Regions from separate parts of the Pseudoalteromonas sp. P1-7a genome, predicted to be linked through region 3. Evidence: predicted binding sites of a transcription regulator. Region 3 holds the regulator's gene; each other region holds the start of a gene.
The links. The regulator LexA, encoded in region 3, represses DNA repair genes until DNA is damaged. The targets are predictions, from matches to a motif close to TACTGTATNNNNATACAGTA.
Positions count from the first base shown of each region.

Region 1: AN389_RS13420 (LexA family transcriptional regulator) is a predicted target of LexA. The motif match lies at 1,464-1,483, and genes of this name have one in related genera.
Region 2: uvrD (DNA helicase II) is a predicted target of LexA. The motif match lies at 4,758-4,777, and genes of this name have one in related genera.

Region 1 is NZ_LKDU01000021.1:69,950-77,184, reverse strand. Features, by position in the region: gene AN389_RS20595 (hypothetical protein) at 1-381, shown strand, start outside; gene AN389_RS13425 (hypothetical protein) at 483-797, shown strand; gene AN389_RS13420 (LexA family transcriptional regulator) at 841-1,206, opposite strand; gene AN389_RS13415 (hypothetical protein) at 1,745-2,296, shown strand; gene AN389_RS13410 (hypothetical protein) at 2,297-2,641, shown strand; gene AN389_RS20395 (hypothetical protein) at 2,753-2,899, shown strand; gene AN389_RS13405 (hypothetical protein) at 3,097-3,909, opposite strand; gene AN389_RS13400 (helix-turn-helix domain-containing protein) at 3,920-4,384, opposite strand; gene AN389_RS13395 (AlpA family transcriptional regulator) at 4,548-4,835, shown strand; gene AN389_RS13390 (pyocin activator PrtN family protein) at 4,832-5,086, shown strand; gene AN389_RS13385 (hypothetical protein) at 5,096-5,368, shown strand; gene AN389_RS13380 (hypothetical protein) at 5,371-5,766, shown strand; gene AN389_RS13375 (hypothetical protein) at 5,776-6,366, shown strand; gene AN389_RS13370 (hypothetical protein) at 6,385-6,693, shown strand; gene AN389_RS13365 (hypothetical protein) at 6,712-6,987, shown strand; gene AN389_RS13360 (replication endonuclease) at 6,991-7,235, shown strand, end outside.
Region 2 is NZ_LKDU01000056.1:1,483-8,717, reverse strand. Features, by position in the region: gene AN389_RS19115 (hypothetical protein) at 1-427, opposite strand, end outside; gene AN389_RS19110 (GNAT family N-acetyltransferase) at 486-2,549, opposite strand; gene uvrD (DNA helicase II) at 2,527-4,692, opposite strand; gene AN389_RS19100 (hypothetical protein) at 5,005-5,229, shown strand; gene AN389_RS19095 (YacL family protein) at 5,344-5,712, shown strand; gene AN389_RS19090 (dUTP diphosphatase) at 5,796-6,419, shown strand; gene yrfG (GMP/IMP nucleotidase) at 6,420-7,067, opposite strand; gene nudE (ADP compounds hydrolase NudE) at 7,130-7,235, shown strand, end outside.
Region 3 is NZ_LKDU01000012.1:66,721-73,955, reverse strand. Features, by position in the region: gene AN389_RS09810 (Rho termination factor N-terminal domain-containing protein) at 140-391, opposite strand; gene AN389_RS09805 (hypothetical protein) at 623-1,003, shown strand; gene AN389_RS09800 (PaaI family thioesterase) at 1,014-1,454, opposite strand; gene lexA (transcriptional repressor LexA) at 1,632-2,249, shown strand; gene coxB (cytochrome c oxidase subunit II) at 2,722-3,864, shown strand; gene ctaD (cytochrome c oxidase subunit I) at 3,864-5,456, shown strand; gene AN389_RS09780 (cytochrome c oxidase assembly protein) at 5,456-5,986, shown strand; gene AN389_RS09775 (cytochrome c oxidase subunit 3) at 6,022-6,897, shown strand; gene AN389_RS20805 (DUF2909 domain-containing protein) at 6,797-7,108, opposite strand; gene AN389_RS09770 (SURF1 family protein) at 7,123-7,235, shown strand, end outside.

The DNA.
Region 1 (7,235 bases), on a different contig from region 3:
CTTTGCCTTTCTAAAAAATCATTAGATAGTATTTTAGAGCATCGAACTACTATGGTAGAGGTAAGTAATAAGCCTTTGGAAAAAGTGGAATTAACCAAGGTAACCAAAAATCATAAACCAGCTTTAAAATCAGACGAGAAAATTAAAACTAGCGATAAACAGGTAGTAGAAAGTATGGGTAATAAAATGCTTTACTCAGGATCAATCATAACCTTAGTTGCATTTATACTTGGCACTGGCTTAACTTTATTACTGACAATTGTTAAGTTCTCATTTCATAACCGCCAACAAAATGAAGATAACCCAAATGTAGCGCTTGCCGGACCCGCAAGTGAATTATTTATGGCCTTGGCGAATTATATAAAAAGTAAAATTAAATAAAATAGCCCGCTAACTAGCGGGCTTTTTTATAAGTAAAATTTGCTCAAACTACTTTCCGAACTAAACTATGTTTTTACTTAAATTTAAAGGGACTATTAATAATGACGATAAAAAAAGATTTCAGTGGATTGAAAAAACTATCTAAAAATTTAGAAGAGTTAGGTAATAAAAAATCTATAGCACTAGATGAGTTAATGAATGACACTTTCATATCTAACCATTCTAAATATAAAAATTTTGAGGAACTATTGAATAGTAGCTCTTTCACTGTTGAAACAGCAGAAGACTTTAAAGCAATACCTGATGATGAATGGGATAGTTACATAGGTAAAAATACAGAGTTTGATACGTGGGAAAATATGCAGAGAACAGCATTTAAATACTATGTAAAAGGCGAAATTAAAAAAGGCCTTTAATATAAAGAAGCCCGTACTTAGCGGGTTTTTATATTTAATAAACCTACCCCAATAAATTACTCGTTCTATGCATTCTTATCGACTGGCCAACAACACCTTCAACGTTATATTCATCATGCTCTGTTACTTTAATTGGCGGGTGATCAGGGTTCGCGGATAGTAACTGGTTGTTTTTCAAATCAGCTATTTTGCAAACAAAAAGCCCGTTCAAAACTGCAACAATTACATCACCGTGTTTTATTGTGGCTGCGCGTTCTATTATAAGAATGTCGCCATCAAATATTCCTACACCTTCCATGCTCCTGCCACTGGCACGGCCAACAAAAGTTGAATCACTTAAAAAGCTACTATCTAAACTTTTTTCTAACTCCTTTATGCCAGGCCCCACATCTACATTAGAAATAATCACCAAATAAACCCCTTAATAAAAAATAATTTAAATTAATTTTAGCCCTATTTTAGCCCTATTTTAGCCAGTTTAAAAAAGTGTTCGGATGAAGAAAGACAAAACTATGTGTATTTAACAAAAGTTGTAACGTATTGCTACCTCTAAAATAAGTAACATACAAGTTAAAAAAATGAGTAAAAAACAGGTGTTTTTGGTATTGAAAAAAGGTGAAAATGTCGAGTATTAAATTGTTAAAAATCAGGTTGTTCGGAAGTTTCAACTGTTTTTATATACAGTATGTTGAGTTGCTATTATAAAATTTATCATTACAATGAAATTGACTCCCAAACAGAGCTCTTTTAACAAAAAAGGATTAAGTTATGAACAAGCAACACGTAAACGGAAAATCAGTACTTTTATCAGCGCAGGTAAGTGGTGGTGAAGATACTCAAGACAATGGCGGCGGTGGCGGTGGGGTAGAGCCACCAAAATTAAACTAAGCCAGAAAAAATTATTAACCAGCATTATTGCTGGTTAATTACACCACCAAGGAAAACACATGATTGATTTTATAACTGCTACAGACTGGACAATAAGAGCGCTAGAAGTACTTATTATTCTTTATTTACTAGTAACGCTTAACAAGCACCGCTTAGCGTTATTTTTTGGTGGTAAAAGTAATTTAAAATCAATTGATGATCACACAATGCATTCATGCTTTATTGCTGCACTTACAGTAATGGTATTTCACTTTGTAAGTTCAAACTTAGCTCAATACATAATTACAATAGAAATGAGCAAGCTAGCACTTAGGCAGTTTTTTTACTTCACCATGTTTAGTTGCTCAATGGCATTTGTTATGGCGTTATTCTTTATGCATAACATTAGAGGTTGCACGTTCTCAACAACTGCGCGGCTTTGTTTATACCTTGCATTAGCTCAATCGGTTGTGCAGCTAATACAATTTATCATGCGTGGCCTGCTAGATAGCAGCATACTGTCACCCGCTTACAGCTTTAGCGTTATGGCGCTCAACTTATTATCGTTAGGCGTTGTTGCTATATACCCAGCTAAAAAATTTACTGGCCTACTTACCAAAGAGGGAATTTAAATGCCGTTACTTATAGTAATGTTTATCTGTTTAACCATGGCGTTATGTATAACTGGCGTTGCTATAGTACGCGGCCAAAACACAACAGGCATAGAAACCGCGCTTAAACATAAAATTAAACACTACATGCCAGAGGGAACAGCAGCCCACCAGGACGATTACGGTGTAGCGTATTCAATAGTTATGGATTTAGGCGCCACAATAGAGCGCCCAGATAACTGGGATAAAATAGAATCAATGAATGTGGTACACAAACGCGCCACTATTTTTAGAAACCAAGCACTTAAAAAGCCTACCGACTTACCATCCCCACAAGAACGGCCAGTATTCAAACTTGTTAAATAACCCGCTAGAGCGGGTTTTTTAATGCCCATTAAAAAGTCGCGCCTTGTTAAAACATGAACGATAAATTAATGTATATACCTATACATATCATGGAAAATAAAAGGAATAAATATGATCAAGGTTGGAGCGTGGGTACTAGGGGGATTATCACTTATATCGGTAATAATGTATTTTGATTTAGGCGATCGTATATCAGGCGTAATTTGTATGTTTGCCGCTGGGCTTTTCTTCCCGCCAGTGCTTAACAAAAATAAATAACACAAACAGAGAAAAGGCTGAATCAAAAGGCAAAATATATAAAGACATAACTCAAAAGTCCGCAGTCGTATTTGGTATTATTTTGTTGGCCATTGCTGCCGTTTTGAGTATCGGCTCTTAATTACCTGTAAAATATAACCACTAAAAAGCCCGCTAAATACGGGCTTGTCTATAATCTGTTACCATAAATCGATGGTTCAGGGGTTTTTATTAAATTGTGTTAAATCAAAAAAATCTTCTTTTGGATAAGTCTCATGTGCAAGAATTAATAACTTACTTTGCATCCTCTCAAAACTATCAATAGTTATTTGGAGGATTTCATAGCAATTATTTGTTGCGTTAATTAGTTCCATATGTAATTTTTTATGGGCTTTTGGGAAGTAAATAGAGTAAAAATCGTGTAGTTTTGCGGATTTATTTTTGTTAGACCATTGTTCATATATTGGCTGTATTTCTTCATAATGTAACTTAGACCTATCATTCAAATGCTGCAGTGAAAGTAAGTATCGTTCATCAAAGATAGATAAATTTAATAAATCCCCGCCTAATTCTCTTTGAAGAGGTATTAAACTTATTAAATTAAATGGCTCAATTTCTACATTAGGCAAAAATGATGGTAGCAAATGGGCTCTTTGGTCTTCGGGTTGGCTTTCAAATCTGCCCATTTTATCATTATAAAAAGTTCTTAATTGATGCAACTTGGCGCTTAATAGAAAGATATTTGACTGTAAAGCTATTATCAGTTTTTTTTCTTTTTTTTCTGCATCTAGCTGTCGGTCTTGCTCTGCTTTTTTATCATTGAGACGGCTGTTAAATAAGTAACCAAGGGCAGCAGCAACTAAAGCAGTGAAAAGACCAAATAGGCCAGTAAAAAGTAGTCTAATAGATACTGGTACTATAGATTCTTCAACAGCAAGAGCACTTAGGTACCACACAAATAAAAGTAAAAGCGCAAAAGAAACCCCTAAAAAATAGGGGGCATAAACTTTCCAATCGAATTTTTCGTCCATGTAAATCTTCTTATGCTGTTTTTTGGCTATTGGCGGGTTTGCTTGCGCGGGCGTCAATCACAGGCTTTAAGTCTTTTAGCAACAATTTACCGCAGTCGTTAATATCAATCTTTTTATCTGGGTTTACCCTAAACCAATCAAGATGAAAGAACATCATTAGCGATTTAATTGAAGTATCAATAAATTGCTTTTCAAACTCTTCTTCATTTAATAAACCCAGGTCACTCATAGAGTCACCTGGCGCAATTTGCCCAGCAGCAGGGTTAGTTTCACCAGTAAATAACCACATAAAATACATTTTTGTTTTTGGATGCTTAGCAATTTTTTCTAAATTACCAGCACCAGGCTCAGAAATTCCAGCCTCATATTTTTTGTATCCGCTAAGCCCTATATCAAGTAATTCACAGAATTTAGCTTGGCTCAGGTGAAGTGATTCACGAATAGTTTTAATTTTAAGCCCAATAGTGTTTGACATAGTTCTTATAAGATCCTAGTATTTAGCTCGGATACAATAGTGTACCAAATGATTCTTTTAGTGTTCTTCTTTAGTGTTTGGGTTTAATTAAATACCCTAACAACGAAGATTAGCACAATTATAGTCAGTTTAGGAACCAAACAAATAAAGATAGAGGCTAATTATGGATGCTGAAAAATACAGAAAAAACTTACAGGGTGAAGTAGTTGGCCCAGATGAAAAGTTCTTAAAGCGTAAGCAAGTGCTAGAAATGTGCGGTATTTCACTCTCGCATATGTACCACCTAATGAATAAAGGCATGTTCCCTAAGTCACATCGTGTGTCGCACCGCAGTGCTGTTTGGCTTGAGTCAGACATAAACTTATGGCGCTCAATGAACAGTAATCATTTTTTTGCTGAATATGGCGAGCAAATTAAAGCACAAAAATTAGGTGAAGGCGCAGCCGCATGAACATGACCTTTGCACTTTTAGCGATATACAACACCCCAGCGGTGCCGCTTAAAGACATTTGTGAGGAATATTTAGGCCTTAAGTTTAAAACAGCCGAACAAAAAGCAAAGGCAGCACAGTTACCTATACCCACATTTAAAATTCGCGACTCAGAACGTGCACCCACAATGGTAAACGTAAACGACCTAGGTGCGTATTTACAGGCCCGTTACGACGCAGCCCAAAAAGAATGGCAAAGCGTTAATAACTAGGAGCAAACAATGAGCACATATCAAGTATTTGACCAAAACACGTATAACGCATTACCTAACTTAGCTACTAAGGCTGAGTATTTACTTAAGTGCCAAATAAGCACTAAAGAAGCCGTTAATTGTAAATCAGTTGAATTTGAACCGTGCTTACAAGCCTTTGTTGGCGAGTTGCCATTACCTATTTACTGCCACGGCAACGAAAACCAAACCATACAAAAAGCCGTGTACTGGTTAAAAGCGCAAGCTTTATCTAAACCGCAGCAACAAGCACAAGGAGTATAACCATGGCAAATGCATTAGTTAAACACATCAATAACGTAAAACCAGCGCCATTAAAAGCTGTAGAAGGGCGCCACATACCAAAAGGCTTAGCTGAAATAAAAGCGCTAATGGGTAGCGAACGCCACACACCAGAGTACGTATACACCAAAGTGTTAAGCGAGCAAGAGCGAACAATAGTGTGTTTTGCTGCAGGCCTAAAACGTCATGACCTTGAAAAAGGCTTTGCCAATTTTAACGCCGATACCCGTCTTAAAATTCACAAAGCTATTTTGCAGTTACAAGAACTGGTTAAAGCATTTGTTGATGCCAACGCCATGGCACCGGCTAAGTTTTTGCAAAATGCGCCTGCTGAGTCTGCAAAAACCAGCTATTCCCACCTAACTGTTAGTTCGCACTAAGGATTGATCATGAGCTCAACTAATCGCGGAACCCAGCGCAATGCAGATGACTACTACGTAACACCGCATTGGTTAATTGAAGATTTTTTAGCAGCGTTTAGCGAAAACTGCCGCTTTAATTTTGACGAACAAGCATACCCGTTAATGTTAGACCCAAGCGCAGGCGGCTGTGAACAATACCCGATGAGTTACCCAACCGTATTAGAAAAGCACGGTTTTACAGTTGATAGCTGGGATATTCGCCAAGATTCACGCGCAAAATTTAAAGGCCGTGACTTTTTAAGTATTGACCCGACTTATACGCCTGCTTATCAAATTATTATCACTAACCCACCTTTTAACGTAGCGCAAGAATTTACAGAACATGCGCTTGAAATGGTTCCTAATGGCGGTTTAGTGATCATGCTGCAACGCCTTAATTGGTTAGGTAGCCAAAAGCGCAAACCTATGTGGCAAAAGCTGCCATTAGCTGCGGTTTATGTGCATAGCAAACGCCCAGGCTTTGACCCACAAAAGCCAAGTAAAACAGATTCAACCGAATACGCCCACTTTGTATTTTGCAAAGGATACGAGCTAGCTCCTGAGCTTTTCGTAATTTAACGCTGGGAACTGCTGAAAATGAAACTACACCCAAAAGCAAAGGCAGCTCTTAGGCATTTAATTGATTGTGAAAAATCACCGAGCATTAGAAATATGCTTTCTGTTACGCGTCAGTTGGCAGAAGAAGTGCTTGAAAAATATGCGCCTGAAATATCAGCGCGGTTTGATTGCATTAACTCGCAAACAATAGAAGAGGCTGAGCGTGCAGATGCTTGGTTTAGCTATTCATATAAGGAATACATGATTCAAGATCATCACAACGTAAAAAATGTAGAAGTTTTTCATCAAATACACCTACCCAACGAATTAAACGACATCCCGTTTTAAACCCAAAGGACTACTAAAATGAACTCTATCAAAGACCAAGATCCGTCTAAAAAACAGTTAATACTCAATATTGTTGAACACGCTATTGAGCAAGCCAATTTTACAATCCGCCTTTTAAACAAACGCAGCACCGTACACATGCTAATACAATGCGAAGACACGCTCACCGATTTACTGCCAATCGTAAAAATGATTGCTGACGACGACGTTAATTTTGAACGAGCATACAGCCTAATGAGCATTGCATTAAATGCAGTACAAACTGGCGGCGAACCAATGGAAGTAGAGCTTTAAACGGTGGCTAATCCGCAAGCGATAGACCTACAAGCCCTTAGACTATCTAGTATAGCTAAGGGTTTAATTTCATCTATTAGCGATATTGACGACCGCAACTTTTTAGCGCGTGGCCTGCAAAATGTGCCAGTCCCTTTACAAAGTCGTATGGCCCGTAAATACATAGACCGCTACAACCAAAAAAAAGCGGGTAGCCAATACCGTGCTAATACATGGTTACGCCGTACCATTGCCCGTTTAAAGCCGCG
Region 2 (7,235 bases), on a different contig from region 3:
TTGCTGTAACTAGCGCTTGAAAAGGCTCATCAAATTTTTCTATGATAGTTTTTAGGTCACTGTTGTCGGTTTTAAACTCTTTATAAAATACGGCGATGTTGTGCAGCTGAATTTTATCGTTCGTTATTATCTGACTCTGCTGCGCGATGCTTTTTTCAAATTGGCTAAACCAATCATTAAGCGAGGCTTGCCAGGTTCTTAGCTCATTAAGTGCTTTTTTATTACTTTGCTCTGTAGAGCTGCCATTTAAAATAACACCTAGGTCGAACACTGGCGTAGGTGTTTCCATGTAGTCTTTTACACCAATAAAGCTCTTATTGTTATTTGGCAATGTAGTGAGGTTATTATCAAACCGCTCGGTGAGTAAAATATCGAGAATTTTAAGTGAAATGGTTTTACAGCCCACTTGAAAGTTTATGAATTCCATACCTTTATCTTTAATTGCCTTGTAATGCTTTAAGGATAGAACAAAATGGATAAATAGCTTAAAGGTTGAGTGGTTTTTTAATTAGTGATTTAACAGCGAGTTTAAATTGCTGCTCTAATGCTTTTCTCCCACTTAGGCGGTGTTGTTTGATTAGCTGCTCATTATTGTGGTTTTGTAATACCATTTGTATCAGCAAGTGGCGATCTTCACTTTTAGTTGCCATTAGGCAGGACGGTGAGTGGTTAAATAAATACCATAGTTTTGGCGCGGTATTAAAGCGATTTATTGCACTAATTGCAGTGTTAATAGGTGGGCTGGGCACGCTAGATTCATCGAGAAATTTACTTATTAGCTCACTGACTAACTCACTGTCGAGTTGGCTAAAGTGCGTTAATAAACCATAAAACAAATCACTTTTAAATTGCTGAGCTAAGGTATGTAAGCCCTGCGGGGATGTGTCTAATGCTTTAACAACAAGGGCTGAGTGCTCACCGGTGCTTTTATCTCGCTGATAACCTAGCTTAACAGTACTAAAGCCTTGAGATTGCCAAAAATGTAAAAGCCCGGCTGTAGCCCCAAAACTTGCACCTATATAACTACAGGTGGGTGTTAGCTGATGCTGGCAATGCGCTAGCAATGCTTTACCTACGCCTTGTTGGTGCAGGTTAGGTGCAACAGCTATACGAATAACGCGTGCGCTTTGTTTTGTTAAATAGCTTGGCTGTGCGCTTAATTGCGCGAGTGATTGTGCCATTAAATGCCCTTGTGGGCGCCGCTCACCACTGATTACTTGCTTAGCTAACTCTGCATCCATACCGCCCTCAACAGCTATTAAACACACTCCCACAACATGCATGTCGCATCTACTAATAAACAGTCTTTGCGCTGGGGCATCAAGTAAGTGGCGTAAATCGTTAACACTGCTTTGATAATGGGCAAGTGCGAGCAGCGCAACTATTTGCTGCAGTAAAGACTCATTATCAACGAGTTGCTGTTGAGTGACTTCAACGTGCTCAATGCTATTTAATGCGGGCGGGTATTCTTTATATTGTGCATCTAAAGCAAAGAGTGTGCGTACATGTTGCTCAAGAGGGTCGCTATTGGCAAAACGTATAGGGTCTTCTAAGTTTACAACTTTTGCCGCTTTGTAATTTGCTTTAATATGTTGCGTAAAACGAATGGTATAGCCTCGGCCATTACCCTCGTAACCTACCAAGGTGCTTGCAAAGACTATACGCGGGTAGTGCTTTAACATGGCGAATAGTAGTGGTACAGGGATTGCGGCGGCTTCATCGACCAGTAATAGTTCACATTGCGGCAACTGATTAAGCAGTGCATCTGGGGCCATGTATTGTAAATTAGCTAAATGTTTTTGCTGAGCCTTGTATTCAACCTGTAAGGTTTTAGCTAAATGCTTAAAACAGCTATGGGTGGCTCTGAATTGTGTTGCGCATACAATGATTTTTTTATCATGTAATGCTGCGGCTGCAAGACCAAGCGCGGCTGATTTTCCTCGCCCTCTGTCGGCATTAATAATTAAAGGCCTGTTCGCGCGGCCTGTGGCCACCTTAATTATTTGTTCAACGCATTGTTGCTGCGCCTGATACTCAATTTTATTCGTTACATTGCTTTTGATCGGCGGCTGTTTAAAGTCAGTGTGTTCATCAAAGTGTATGACGGGTAGCGTTTGTAAAAGGCGAGAAAAACGTAAATTAAAATAGCTTTGCCGATTACTACTTCCATGAGATTGCACGCTTTTAAGTGCAGGGTCTTGCCAAGAGGCTAAACTTTGTAAGTCAGGCAGTAATAAAAATAACAAACCGCCTGCTTTTATGGTACCGGCAAGGGCAGCAAATTTATCGGGGTAAATGCCACTAAAGCCATCATAAACGGCATGAATAAACTCTTGTCCAAGTAGTTCATGGGTATGCTCAGGCCAACTTGAATTAGCAATGCCGCTGTTTGACAGCAGTTTTACATTATCTGAGTCTGTTAATGTGCTTAGTAGCTCGTAGCACCAAGCGGCTTGGCCTGTGATAAGTACTAACTGACGATGTTTTGCGTCAGTTAGTTGCTGTGTTAATTGTTCAACATAGTGCTTATACAGCTTGAAGTCGTGCATATGCGGTCACTAGCCATTTGCTGCCAAGGTCGTCAAAGTTAACTTGTACACGCGATTGTGCGCCACTGCCTTCGTAATTTAGCACAGTGCCAATACCAAATTTAGCGTGCAGTACACGTTGACCTAAGTTAAACCCACTTTCTTCAAAAGCTGCATGGCTTACTGACGCGCTAAAGCGCCCAGCAGCAGGTGGTCGCGATACCTGCGTTTTAATACGAATTTCTTCTACGCAGTCTTCGGGTATTTCGCGTAAAAATCGCGATGGGCTGTGGTATTTCTCTTGGCCGTATAAACGGCGGCTTTCGGCATGGCTTATGTAAAGCTTGTCCATTGCACGGGTCATACCCACGTAACAGAGGCGGCGTTCTTCTTCTAAGCGCCCTGATTCTTCATTACTTTGCTGCGATGGGAACATACCTTCTTCAACGCCCACCATAAACACAAGTGGAAACTCTAATCCTTTAGCAGAGTGAAGAGTCATCATTTGTACAGCGTCTTCGTGCTCATCCGCTTGGCCTTCACCAGATTCAAGCGAGGTGTAGGCTAAAAAGCCCTGTAATGGTGAGCTAAACTCTTCTTCTTCAGGGAGCTCGTACTGATCGCATGCACTGATAAGCTCTTCTAAGTTTTCTACGCGAGCGCGGCCTTTTTCGCCTTTTTCAGCTTGATACATAGCCATTAAACCAGACGTTTGAATCGTGTATTTGGCTTGCTCTTGTAGTGTAAGGTCGCTAATTTTATCTTCTATGTGTTCGACCAACTCTACAAACTTTGTAACAGCGCTTGCCGCACGACCCGATAAATGCTGTTGTTCAACAATTGCTTTAGCCGCGTACCAAAGAGGCAGCGACTCAGCACGCGCACAGTCGCGTATATGGCTAAGAGTTTTATCGCCAATACCGCGCGCAGGGGTGTTAATTACACGCTCAAATGCGGCGTCGTCTTGGCGGTTTCCTACCAATCGTAAGTACGATAGCGCATCTTTAATTTCTTGACGTTCGAAGAAACGCATACCGCCGTAAATACGGTATTTTAAGCCTTCTTGAAGCATGGCTTCCTCGAGTACACGAGATTGCGCGTTACTGCGGTATAAAATGGCGGCGTCTTGCAGCGCATTACCGGCATTTAACCAGCTGCGTAGCTTACTACTTACAAAGCGGGCTTCGTCTAGCTCGTTAAAGGCTGCATAAATTGATATCGGCTCGCCTTCGTTGCCATCGGTCCACAAGCTTTTACCCATGCGCTCTGCATTATTTTTTATAAGCGCATTAGATGCTTTTAGAATGGTTGCGGTTGAGCGATAGTTTTGCTCAAGGCGAATAGTTTCAGCATTAAAGTCTGTTAAAAAACGCTTTATATTTTCTATTTTAGCGCCGCGCCAACCGTAAATACTTTGGTCATCGTCGCCTACAATCATAATGCTTTGCGTATCGCCTGCAAGTAGCTTTAACCATGCGTATTGAATGGTATTGGTATCTTGGAATTCGTCTACCAGCATGTGGGCAAAGCGCTGCTGGTAATGGCGAAGTAGCGTAGGGTTATTTTTAAGAACCTCGTAGCTACGTAGCAGTATTTCTGCAAAATCGACTAAACCAGCGCGGTCACATGCTTCTTGATAGGCTGCATATACACGCAGCATCATTTGCTCGTTTATATCGTAGGCTTGAATATCTTTAGGACGCAGGGCTTCATCTTTCTTAGCGCTGATGTACCAGCCAAATTGTTTAGCTGGCCATTTTTTATCATCAATATTCATTGACTTTAATAAGCGCTTGATCATTCTTAGTTGATCGTCAGAGTCTAAAATTTGAAAGGCTTCTGGTAGGTTTGCTTCACGATGATGAGCGCGCAAAATACGGTGTGATAAACCATGGAATGTACCAATCCACATGCCTCCCACGGGGGCTTTTAGGGTTTCTTCAACACGGGTGCGCATTTCTTTAGCGGCTTTATTAGTAAAGGTAACCGCAAAAATACTATAAGCAGAAGCTTGCTCAACCTGCATTAACCACGCGATACGATGAACTAAAACACGTGTTTTACCCGAACCAGCACCTGCTAATACCAGCATGTTTTGTAGTGGGGCTGCAACGGCATCGCGTTGTTTGTCATTTAAGCCATCGAGTAATTCAGAAACGTCCATCGTTACGCCTTTTCAATCAATAATGAGAGGGAGTATAACAGGTGTTTTTGTTAGGCTAAATAAAATACTGTTTTTATGAACAGCTATTCTAAAAATACTTGTAAAACTAATTGCTTAGCTGTTTATTTATGCTGTTAAGTAACTGTAATTAAGAATAAAAATAATCAAATTGACCTATATTTAGTAAAAAACACTAAATCAGTTATTTTGTGCTAGTTTAACTAATTGATTTTTAAGCTTTAAAAAATTGGCATAAAGTGTGATAGTAAGTAAATAACTAAAATTTAAAATTAATTAACTACAGAGGTAAGTATGGCTGATCAAGGTTCTGGCGGTAATGTAATTGCGGCGTTGTGTAATATATTTTTTCCTGGTTTAGGGCAACTGGTACAAGGGCGTATTTTAGCTGCTATCTTCTTTGCGCTAGCTATTATAATTAGTTACGCACTTATTTATGTATTGGTAGGCTTTGTACTTGTGCCTATTATTTATTTATGGTCGATTATAGATGCTGCACGTTTTAGATCGCGAAGTTAGCTTTTATGCCACCTATTTAAATAGCGCCCATTGGCGCTATTTTGCGTTTTAGGGGCGGTGTTCAGGGCTATTTATGGGTATAATTAGTGCATTAGCGTTTTATAAGTAAAAATTATGGAATATCAATTTATACGTGACCCTATTAGCGGGCTGCGCATTAAAATAAGCAGCGAGCATGCCCTAATTGGCCGCTGGTTAAATGAAGAAATTGGCAAAGAAAAAGTGGCGATGGTACAAGCACTTATCAACTCAGTTAAAACAAGCTACGAGCCAATAACGTTAAAAGGCCAAGAAATAGACTTAATACTCTCTAAAGACGAAGCCTTATTTGAAGCCCATGCCCTACACCAAGGCAGTGAAGACTTAGTTGCCTATCAAGATGATGACTTAATGCTTGAAGAAAATGGCCTAGTGAGTGGTTGTGGCTTTGAAGATTTTATAGATTTAATTGAATCTTGGGCTGACTTTAGCGGCTCAAAGTAAAACCAGAATTATTAAAATAGTGCTGATGCATTGCGCTTTTTTTATCTGTACTATTACACCAATCAAAAACGTCAGGAATGAATATGTCTGCCAATTTAAATAAGCTAGTCGTTATGCTAGAAATGCAAAATGCCATGAATACTAAGGTTCATGAGCAATGGTTTAGCCAAGGTTTTGAGTGGTATAGAGCCATTTGGGTAGAGTGTGCAGAAATGCTAGACCACTACGGTTGGAAGTGGTGGAAAAAGCAAACCCCAGATACTGAGCAAGTCATTTTAGAATTGGTTGATATATTTCATTTTGGTTTGTCATTAAGAATCGATGGAACAACACCCTACGAAGAATTAGCTAAACAGTTGGAGAAAGAACTTAGCGCGCCTCAAGCCGCAGAAGATTTTAAACAAACGCTTGAAGTATTAGCCGCTTCAGCAGTGGCTAACAAAACCTTTAACGCTGCTGCATTTGCAGGGTGTATGGCGCAAATAGGGATGGATATTGACGATTTATACCGGGGTTACGTAGGGAAAAATACGTTAAACTTTTTCCGCCAAGATCATGGCTACAAAGATGGCAGCTACATTAAAGTGTGGAACGGTCAAGAAGATAACGAGCATTTGGTTGAAGTCGTAAAAAGCCTTGATACCGAACATGCCGACTTTGCAAAGTTAGTATACCAAGGTTTGGAAGCTCGTTACCCAAAAAGCTAATTATATAATAGTGCGGTAGTCGGTTACGTTTAAGTAATCGGCTATTACATTATGTGGTTGCTTACTATCAGGGTTAGCAACCGCAAGTAAATGTTCTATGCCGTATTCTCGGGCTGCATTTAAAACAGGCACACTGTCATCAACAAACAAAGTGCGCTGCTTATTAAACCCTAAGTCTTTTTGTACTTGATGCCACAAACTTTGCTGCTCTTTACTCACGCCGTATTGGTGAGTCGACACCACGCCATCTAAATAATTATCTATCGCGGTGTGTTCAAATTTGAGCATGACGTTTTCAGGGTGGGCGTTAGTTAACAAAATCAGCTCTTTACCTGCTTTTTTTAACTCAGTTAAAAAGTGAGGCACATCTTCGCGTACTTTTATTAGGTGTTGGGTTTGACGTTTTAGTTCCATTATCGGCAACTTTAACTGTTCTTCCCAATAATCTAAACAATACCACTGTATTTGGCCACTTACCGCTTGGTAGCGTTTGTGCATATCGGCTTTTGCTTCATCAAGGGTGATATTGCGAGTGCGTGCAAGTTGTTCTGGAACAACGTTAAGCCAAAAGTGACTATCGAAATGCAAATCGAGTAATGTTCCGTCCATATCAAGTAAAACGGTATCGATTTTTGACCAATTTAGCATGGGCTTTTCCTTGTGAAAAGTTTATGATTAAGCACAACTGCCATGATAGCAAAATAACGCCAATGACACAGAAAAAGCACCCAACTCCACCGCAAATTATTAGTAATAATGTAGTTGCTAAAAGCCGTTTATTTACTGTTGAATCATTAGAGCTTAAGTTTTCTAATG
Region 3 (7,235 bases):
TGCTTCTTATTATTTTTAGCGTTAGTGTATTACAGCAGCCCATGCTTTTACTGCGGCATTTTGTCGCAGTTATTCATAAGCTTACTCTAACTTTATAAAAATAATAAAAAGGAGCGATAAAAAATCAGTGAGGCTGCGTTTAATGATCACGCAGGGCATTTATGAGCTCTTGTTTGCTCATTTTTGAGCGGCCACTAATGCCTACCTCTTTTGCTTTATCGTATAACTGTTTTTTAGTGCGCTTCTCATACTTTGAGGCTTTGCCGCCTTTAACTGCGGTTTTATGAGTATTACTATTAGCAATTCGCGCGGCTTTTTGTTTGCTCATGCCTTCATCGCGAAGCGCATCGTACTGTTCATCATTTTTAATTTGCGGGCCATGATCTACCATTATTGTTCTCCTACAGCTTTTAATTACACAGTGTGTGTATAACTTTCATACATAAACGCTAAATTTGTGCTTAACTAGCCTAACCCGTTTAATAAGGCAAATTAGGTGCCAATGGCGTTTAAACAGGTTTTTTCTATTAATAAAGCCATGTTTACCGCTTAGTTGATTTGGTATAAAAGTAAAACTGCGTTAAAGTTTGCGATGAAACTATAAGAGGGTAAAAAGCAGACAATGTCGGAAATTCAATTTTTAAATGTAGATCTAGAGCTTGAGTCTAAACAAGATATTAGCGCCCTAGTGGCAGACTTAAAGAAAAACGCGATGGTTTTACATTATGACAAAGACGAATATCGTCAATTGGCGCGTATTGAAGCCGCGGGTGACATAACCACGCCTGACAAAGCAATTAACCACTTATGTGAATTAATCGAGTCGTGTTCACGTAATGCGCTCAAACAATGGTTGAGCTGTTCGCGCAGAACCTTTGATATTGGCTTTGAATCGGGCACGTCACCTAAGTGTTTTAACCAAGCTCTACATGCAGATACACTGCTACGTATATCTGCAATTGGCGCGGGTATGGAAATAACAATTTACCCTATCGAAAAGTAGCCATAGTTAATTATTTGCGCTCGACAACCGCTGCGGTCATTTTTGATACGCAGCAAAGTTCGCCGCGGCTATTAGTTATTTTTATTTCCCATACAGAACTGCGCTTACCAATATGAAATGCACGAGTAACAGCGGTTAAAGTGCCATTTCGAGAGGCCTTTAAATGGCTGGCGCTAATTTCCTGGCCAACACAATAAAATTTTGTAAAGTCCACTACAAAGTTAGCGGCGTAGCTTGCTACGGTTTCGGCAAGTACCACATTTGCGCCACCATGTACCATACCAATAGGGTTATGATGCTCAGGAATAGCGGGCATGGTAGCTACTAGGTAATCATCGCCTATTTCGGTTATTTCTATACCCATGGTTTTCATTAGCGTGCCTTGGCCGTTTATTCCCTCATCTAACTGTTTGCAAAGCGCTAATGTGATGGGTTGATGCCAAATACTCATAATTACTCCTTTATGTTGAAAGCAAATTTATAGCATTTTAAATACTGAACGTCTGTAATTACCTAAAATATATCCAAGTGCGGTGTGTTTAGCTATTTTAAAGCGCAATTTAAATTTGCGATTTTTATTTAACTGTATATACTCACAGTTAAATGTACTGTATGGAAAACCAGTTGTATGCGACCATTAACTAAACGCCAAGCTCAAATACTCGAACTAATAAAAGTTTTTATTAAAGACACTGGTATGCCTCCTACACGTGCCGAAATTGCGCAAACACTAGGTTTTAAAAGTGCCAATGCCGCAGAAGAGCACTTAAAAGCGCTTGCCAAAAAAGGTGTTATTAAAATGAAGCCAGGCGCAAGCCGTGGTATTCAATTGGTTGAAGAAGAAGAGCCAGAGCAACTAGGGCTACCATTAATAGGTCGAGTTGCAGCGGGTTCGCCTATTTTGGCGCAAGAACATGTTGAGAGTCACTGCAAAATAGACCCACTTATGTTTAAACCTGCCGCTGACTTTTTACTGCGTGTTAACGGTATGAGTATGAAAGATATAGGCATTATGGACGGCGACTTACTTGCTGTACACCGTACTCAAACAGCTGAAAATGGCCAAGTTGTGGTTGCGCGGGTAGATGAAGACGTAACCGTAAAGCGCCTCGAAAAAGCAGGCCGAAAAGTATTATTACACGCCGAAAACGAAGAGTTTACGCCTATAGAGGTAGACCTTGAAAACGAATCTTTTAATATTGAAGGTTTAGCTGTTGGCGTAATAAGAAATGCCGACTGGATGTAATCTTTAATTATTTTTAAGTAACTTTTTATAAATGCGCACTTTTAAGTGTGCATTTTTGTTTTAAAAAAGACCTTCCGCTACCTCAAAGCGCCCTAAAATTATTTAGCCTGTAAACTTTTTTGCACTCGCATTTAACTCCTCTTTTATATGATGCACCCTCTAGTTTTACTCGCTATTTAGCAACTAACTTGTGTTTAAGCTGGCGTAATTAAAGCTTATTTTAAAATACAACTTGTTTGTTTTTTATACTGAAACTTGCTTGTTGTACGTTTTTTAGCTAATCATTAATGTGCTGGGCTAACAATAACTCATAGCTTTTTGGTTTTGAGAACACACAAATACATATTCTTTGTCGGCGCAGCTATACCAATCAAAACAAATTAGGTTGGTTAAATAATAAAAATAACGAATTGGCGTTTAAGCCGTATGCCTCTTCGCTTTGCATTCGCAATAGCATCAAAGGAGCCGTCACATGGGTAAACTGACCTCTGCCTTGTGGCTTGTATTGATTATGTTCCCGCAGCAAGTGCTGGCTAATAGCCAATACAATATGCGCAAGGGCGTAACCGATATAAGTAATAATGTATATCAGCTACACATGACAATATTTTTAATATGTTGTGTGATTGGGGTGATAGTGTTCGCAATTATGTTTTGGGCACTAATTCATCACCGTAAATCTAAAGGGGCAGTTCCTGCCCAATTTCATGAAAGTACCAAAGTAGAAATTCTTTGGACTGCCATTCCGTTTGTTATTTTAATTGCCATGGCAATCCCTGCCACTAAAACCTTGATTGCAATGGAAGATGCCAGTAAGGCCGACTTAACCATTAAGATCACTGGGTCACAGTGGAAGTGGCATTATGAATATATGGGCGAAGACGTGGAGTTTTATTCTATTTTGTCTACCCCTCAAGACGAAATAGCCAACCTTGCTAATAAAAACCCCAATTACTTACTTGAGGTTGATAAACCTTTAGTACTGCCAATTAATCAAAAGGTGCGTTTTTTAATGACCTCTGATGATGTTATTCACTCTTGGTGGGTACCTGATTTTGCCGTTAAAAAAGATGCCAACCCAGGGTTTATTAATGAAACGTGGACCAACATCAACGAAGAGGGTATTTACCGTGGCCAATGCGCCGAACTATGCGGTAAAGATCATGGTTTTATGCCCGTGGTAGTTGAAGCTAAGTCGCAAGAGGATTTTAACGCGTGGCTTGCAGATGCTAAGCAAGCTAAGCAGAAAGCGGCATTAGCCGATGCAGCCCTACTTGAGAAAACGATTCCTAAAGAAGAGTTAATGACGCTAGGCGAGCAAGTGTATATGGCAAGTTGCGCTGCGTGTCATCAGCCAACAGGTATGGGGTTACCGGGTGTGTTTCCAGCGCTTAAAGGTAGCCCCATTGTGCTTGGTGATATAAAAGATCATATAGATATTGTAATTCATGGCCGTCCTGGCACTGCAATGCAGGCATTTGCAAAGCAGTTATCTATAAAGCAACTTGCGGCAGTAATTACCTTCAAACGCAATGCGTGGGGTAACGATACGGGTGATGTTATCCAACCTAGTGAAATTCAGGCAGCACTTGATGCTGATGGGGAGGCGAACTAATGAGTAGCATAGTAGAACAACCACACGCCAATAACGCTCACCACGGCCACCATCCAGCCAAAGGTTTTAAACGCTGGTTATATACAACAAACCATAAAGATATTGGCAGCATGTACTTAATTTTTTCGCTGACGATGTTTTTAATTGGTGGTGCAATGGCTATGGTTATTCGGGCTGAGTTATTTCAGCCAGGATTACAATTGGTAGATCCTCACTTTTTTAACCAAATGACCACAGTACACGGCTTAATTATGGTGTTTGGTGCTGTAATGCCAGCCTTTACGGGGCTTGCTAACTGGATGGTACCGCTCATGATTGGTGCGCCAGACATGGCACTGCCCAGAATGAACAATTGGAGCTTTTGGATTTTACCCTTCGCTTTTTTAATTTTATTGGCATCGTTATTAATGCCTGGAGGCGGCCCCGCATTTGGCTGGACGTTCTATGCGCCGCTTTCTACAACGTACAGTAACGATAACACCGCAATGTTTGTGTTTGCAGTGCACATTATGGGGATTAGCTCAATTATGGGCGCAATAAACGTGATTGTGACCATTGTTAACTTACGTGCCCCAGGCATGACATGGATGAAACTACCATTATTTGTTTGGACATGGCTAATAACCGCATTTTTATTAATTGCTGTTATGCCTGTATTGGCCGGAGCGGTCACTATGGTGCTGACCGATAAATACTTTGGAACCAGCTTTTTTGATGCAGCAGGTGGCGGCGATCCGGTGATGTTTCAGCACATATTTTGGTTTTTTGGCCATCCCGAAGTGTACATCATGATTTTACCCGCCTTTGGTATTATTTCGACCATCGTGCCTACGTTCTCTCGTAAAAAACTATTTGGTTATGCCTCCATGGTATACGCCACTTCTTCTATCGCATTACTGAGCTTTATAGTGTGGGCGCATCATATGTTTACGACCGGTATGCCCGTTGCTGGCGAGCTATTTTTCATGTACGCGACCATGCTTATATCGGTACCTACAGGGGTAAAAGTTTTTAACTGGGTGGCCACTATGTGGCGAGGTTCAATAAGTTTTGAAGTACCCATGTTATTTAGTATTGCATTTATTGTGCTATTTACCTTAGGGGGCTTTTCGGGGTTGATGTTGGCTATAACACCAGCTGATTTTCAGTATCACGATACTTACTTTGTGGTGGCGCACTTTCATTACGTGTTAGTTACGGGGGCAATATTTTCTATTATGGCAGGGGCTTATTATTGGCTGCCTAAATGGACGGGCAATATGTACAACATTGCCTTGGCTAAGTGGCATTTTTGGTTATCGCTGGTAAGCGTTAATGTGCTGTTTTTCCCTATGCATTTTGTTGGGCTGGCAGGTATGCCTCGCCGCATTCCCGATTACGCTCTGCAGTTTGCTGACTTTAACGCAATTATTAGTGTAGGTGGGTTTGCCTTTGGTTTATCGCAGTTACTCTTTGTGGCTGTGGTAATTAAATGTGCCCGAGGGGGCGATAAAGTCCCTGCAAAAGTATGGGATGGTGCTGAAGGTTTAGAGTGGGAAGTAGACTCTCCTGCGCCGTATCATACTTTTTCTACACCGCCGGAAATTAAATAATGACACATGCACCGCTATTAAAGCGCCTAATTCTTATTTGTATAGGTATGTTTGCTTTTGCATTTGCCTTAGTGCCCTTATATGACGTGTTTTGCGACATAACCGGGCTTAATGGCAAGCCGTCGCTTGAGCAAGCTAAGCAAAGTACACAAATCACTGAAAACCGAGAAATAGGTGTGAGCTTTACAACCCATGCGCAAAGTGGTGCGCCCTTTATTGTTAAATCAAAAGAATACAGTGTTGATGTGAAACCGGGTGCTATGCGTGAGGTAATGTTTAGCGCAAAAAACACCAGTGATATCGATAAAGTAATGCAAGCGGTGCCTTCTGTGTCGCCTGGAAAGGCGGCTAAGTACTTACATAAAATAGCGTGCTTTTGCTTTGATCAACAACCCCTAAAAGCGGGTGAAGAACTTGAGTTTAAGCTGCTTTTTTATGTTGATACCGCATTGCCGAGCGATGTAGAAGAGCTAACTTTATCGTACACCGTATTTGATATTAGTGAGCAGCTAGTAGCAAGTAATAACTAGCCTGCATGTCTAGTGTAAAACTAGGAGCAAGTAACATGAATCAAGATTATGAAAACTACTACGTACCCGAGCAAAGCCCTTGGCCCATAGTGGGCGCGGTGGCGTTATTTTTTATTGCAGTGGGTGCGGCGTTAACAGTTATGAATTTAGAAAGTGAAGGGGGCAGCGGTGTGTACCTGCTATATGCAGGCACTGCAGTGCTGCTGTATATGATTTTTAGTTGGTTTAAAAATGTAATTAGCGAGTCTGATCAGGGCTTGTATTCAGCGCAAATGGACCGCTCATTTCGACAAGGAATGAGCTGGTTTATATTCTCTGAAGTTATGTTTTTTATGGCCTTTTTTGGCGCATTATTTTACGCCCGCATACTGTCGGTGCCTTGGCTTGGCGGCGCTGGGAATAATGCGATGACCAACGAAGTGCTTTGGCCTACCTTTGAGGCCGTATGGCCACTACTAACCACACCAGCAGGTGAAACCACGCAAGCTATGGGGTGGCAAGGCTTACCCCTTATTAATACGCTTATTTTATTAGCGTCTTCGGTTACTTTGCATTTTGCTCACGTAGCCATTGAGAACAATAAACGTAAACCGCTAAAAGTGATGTTGGGGGCAACCATTTTATTGGGTGTGTGCTTTTTAGCATTGCAGGTGGAAGAATATATTTATGCCTACAACGAATTAAACTTAACACTAGATGCAGGCATTTACGGGAACACATTCTTTTTGCTGACAGGTTTTCATGGCATGCATGTGACCCTTGGCGCCATTATTTTGTTTGTTGTATTTGTGCGTATTTTAAAAGGCCATTTTACGAAAGATAAACATTTTGCGTTTCAAGCAGCGGCTTGGTATTGGCATTTTGTTGATGTGGTGTGGCTGTGTTTATTTGTTTTTGTGTATGTGTTGTAACGGTCAGTGGTGAGTGGTTAGCCTTTATAAAACCAAGTTTTACAGCGGCTATCACCATCACCAAAACCACCACAGAGAACAGTACGCGACGGCCTAAAAAATGCGACATAGGCCGATTGCCAGATTTATCGGTCACCATAATAAATAGCGCTCTAAACAAGTTGAAAAGTATAAATAGTAACAGCAGCACAATAATAATTTTAATAATCACTGGGTTGACCCTTTATGCAGTTAATTTTAAGGCGTAAACAAAAGCTTAGCTCATTTATCGCACTTTGCGTTGTGGTAGCTGTGGTGCTGGTATGTGTACGTTTAGGGTACTGGCAATTAGCAAGGGC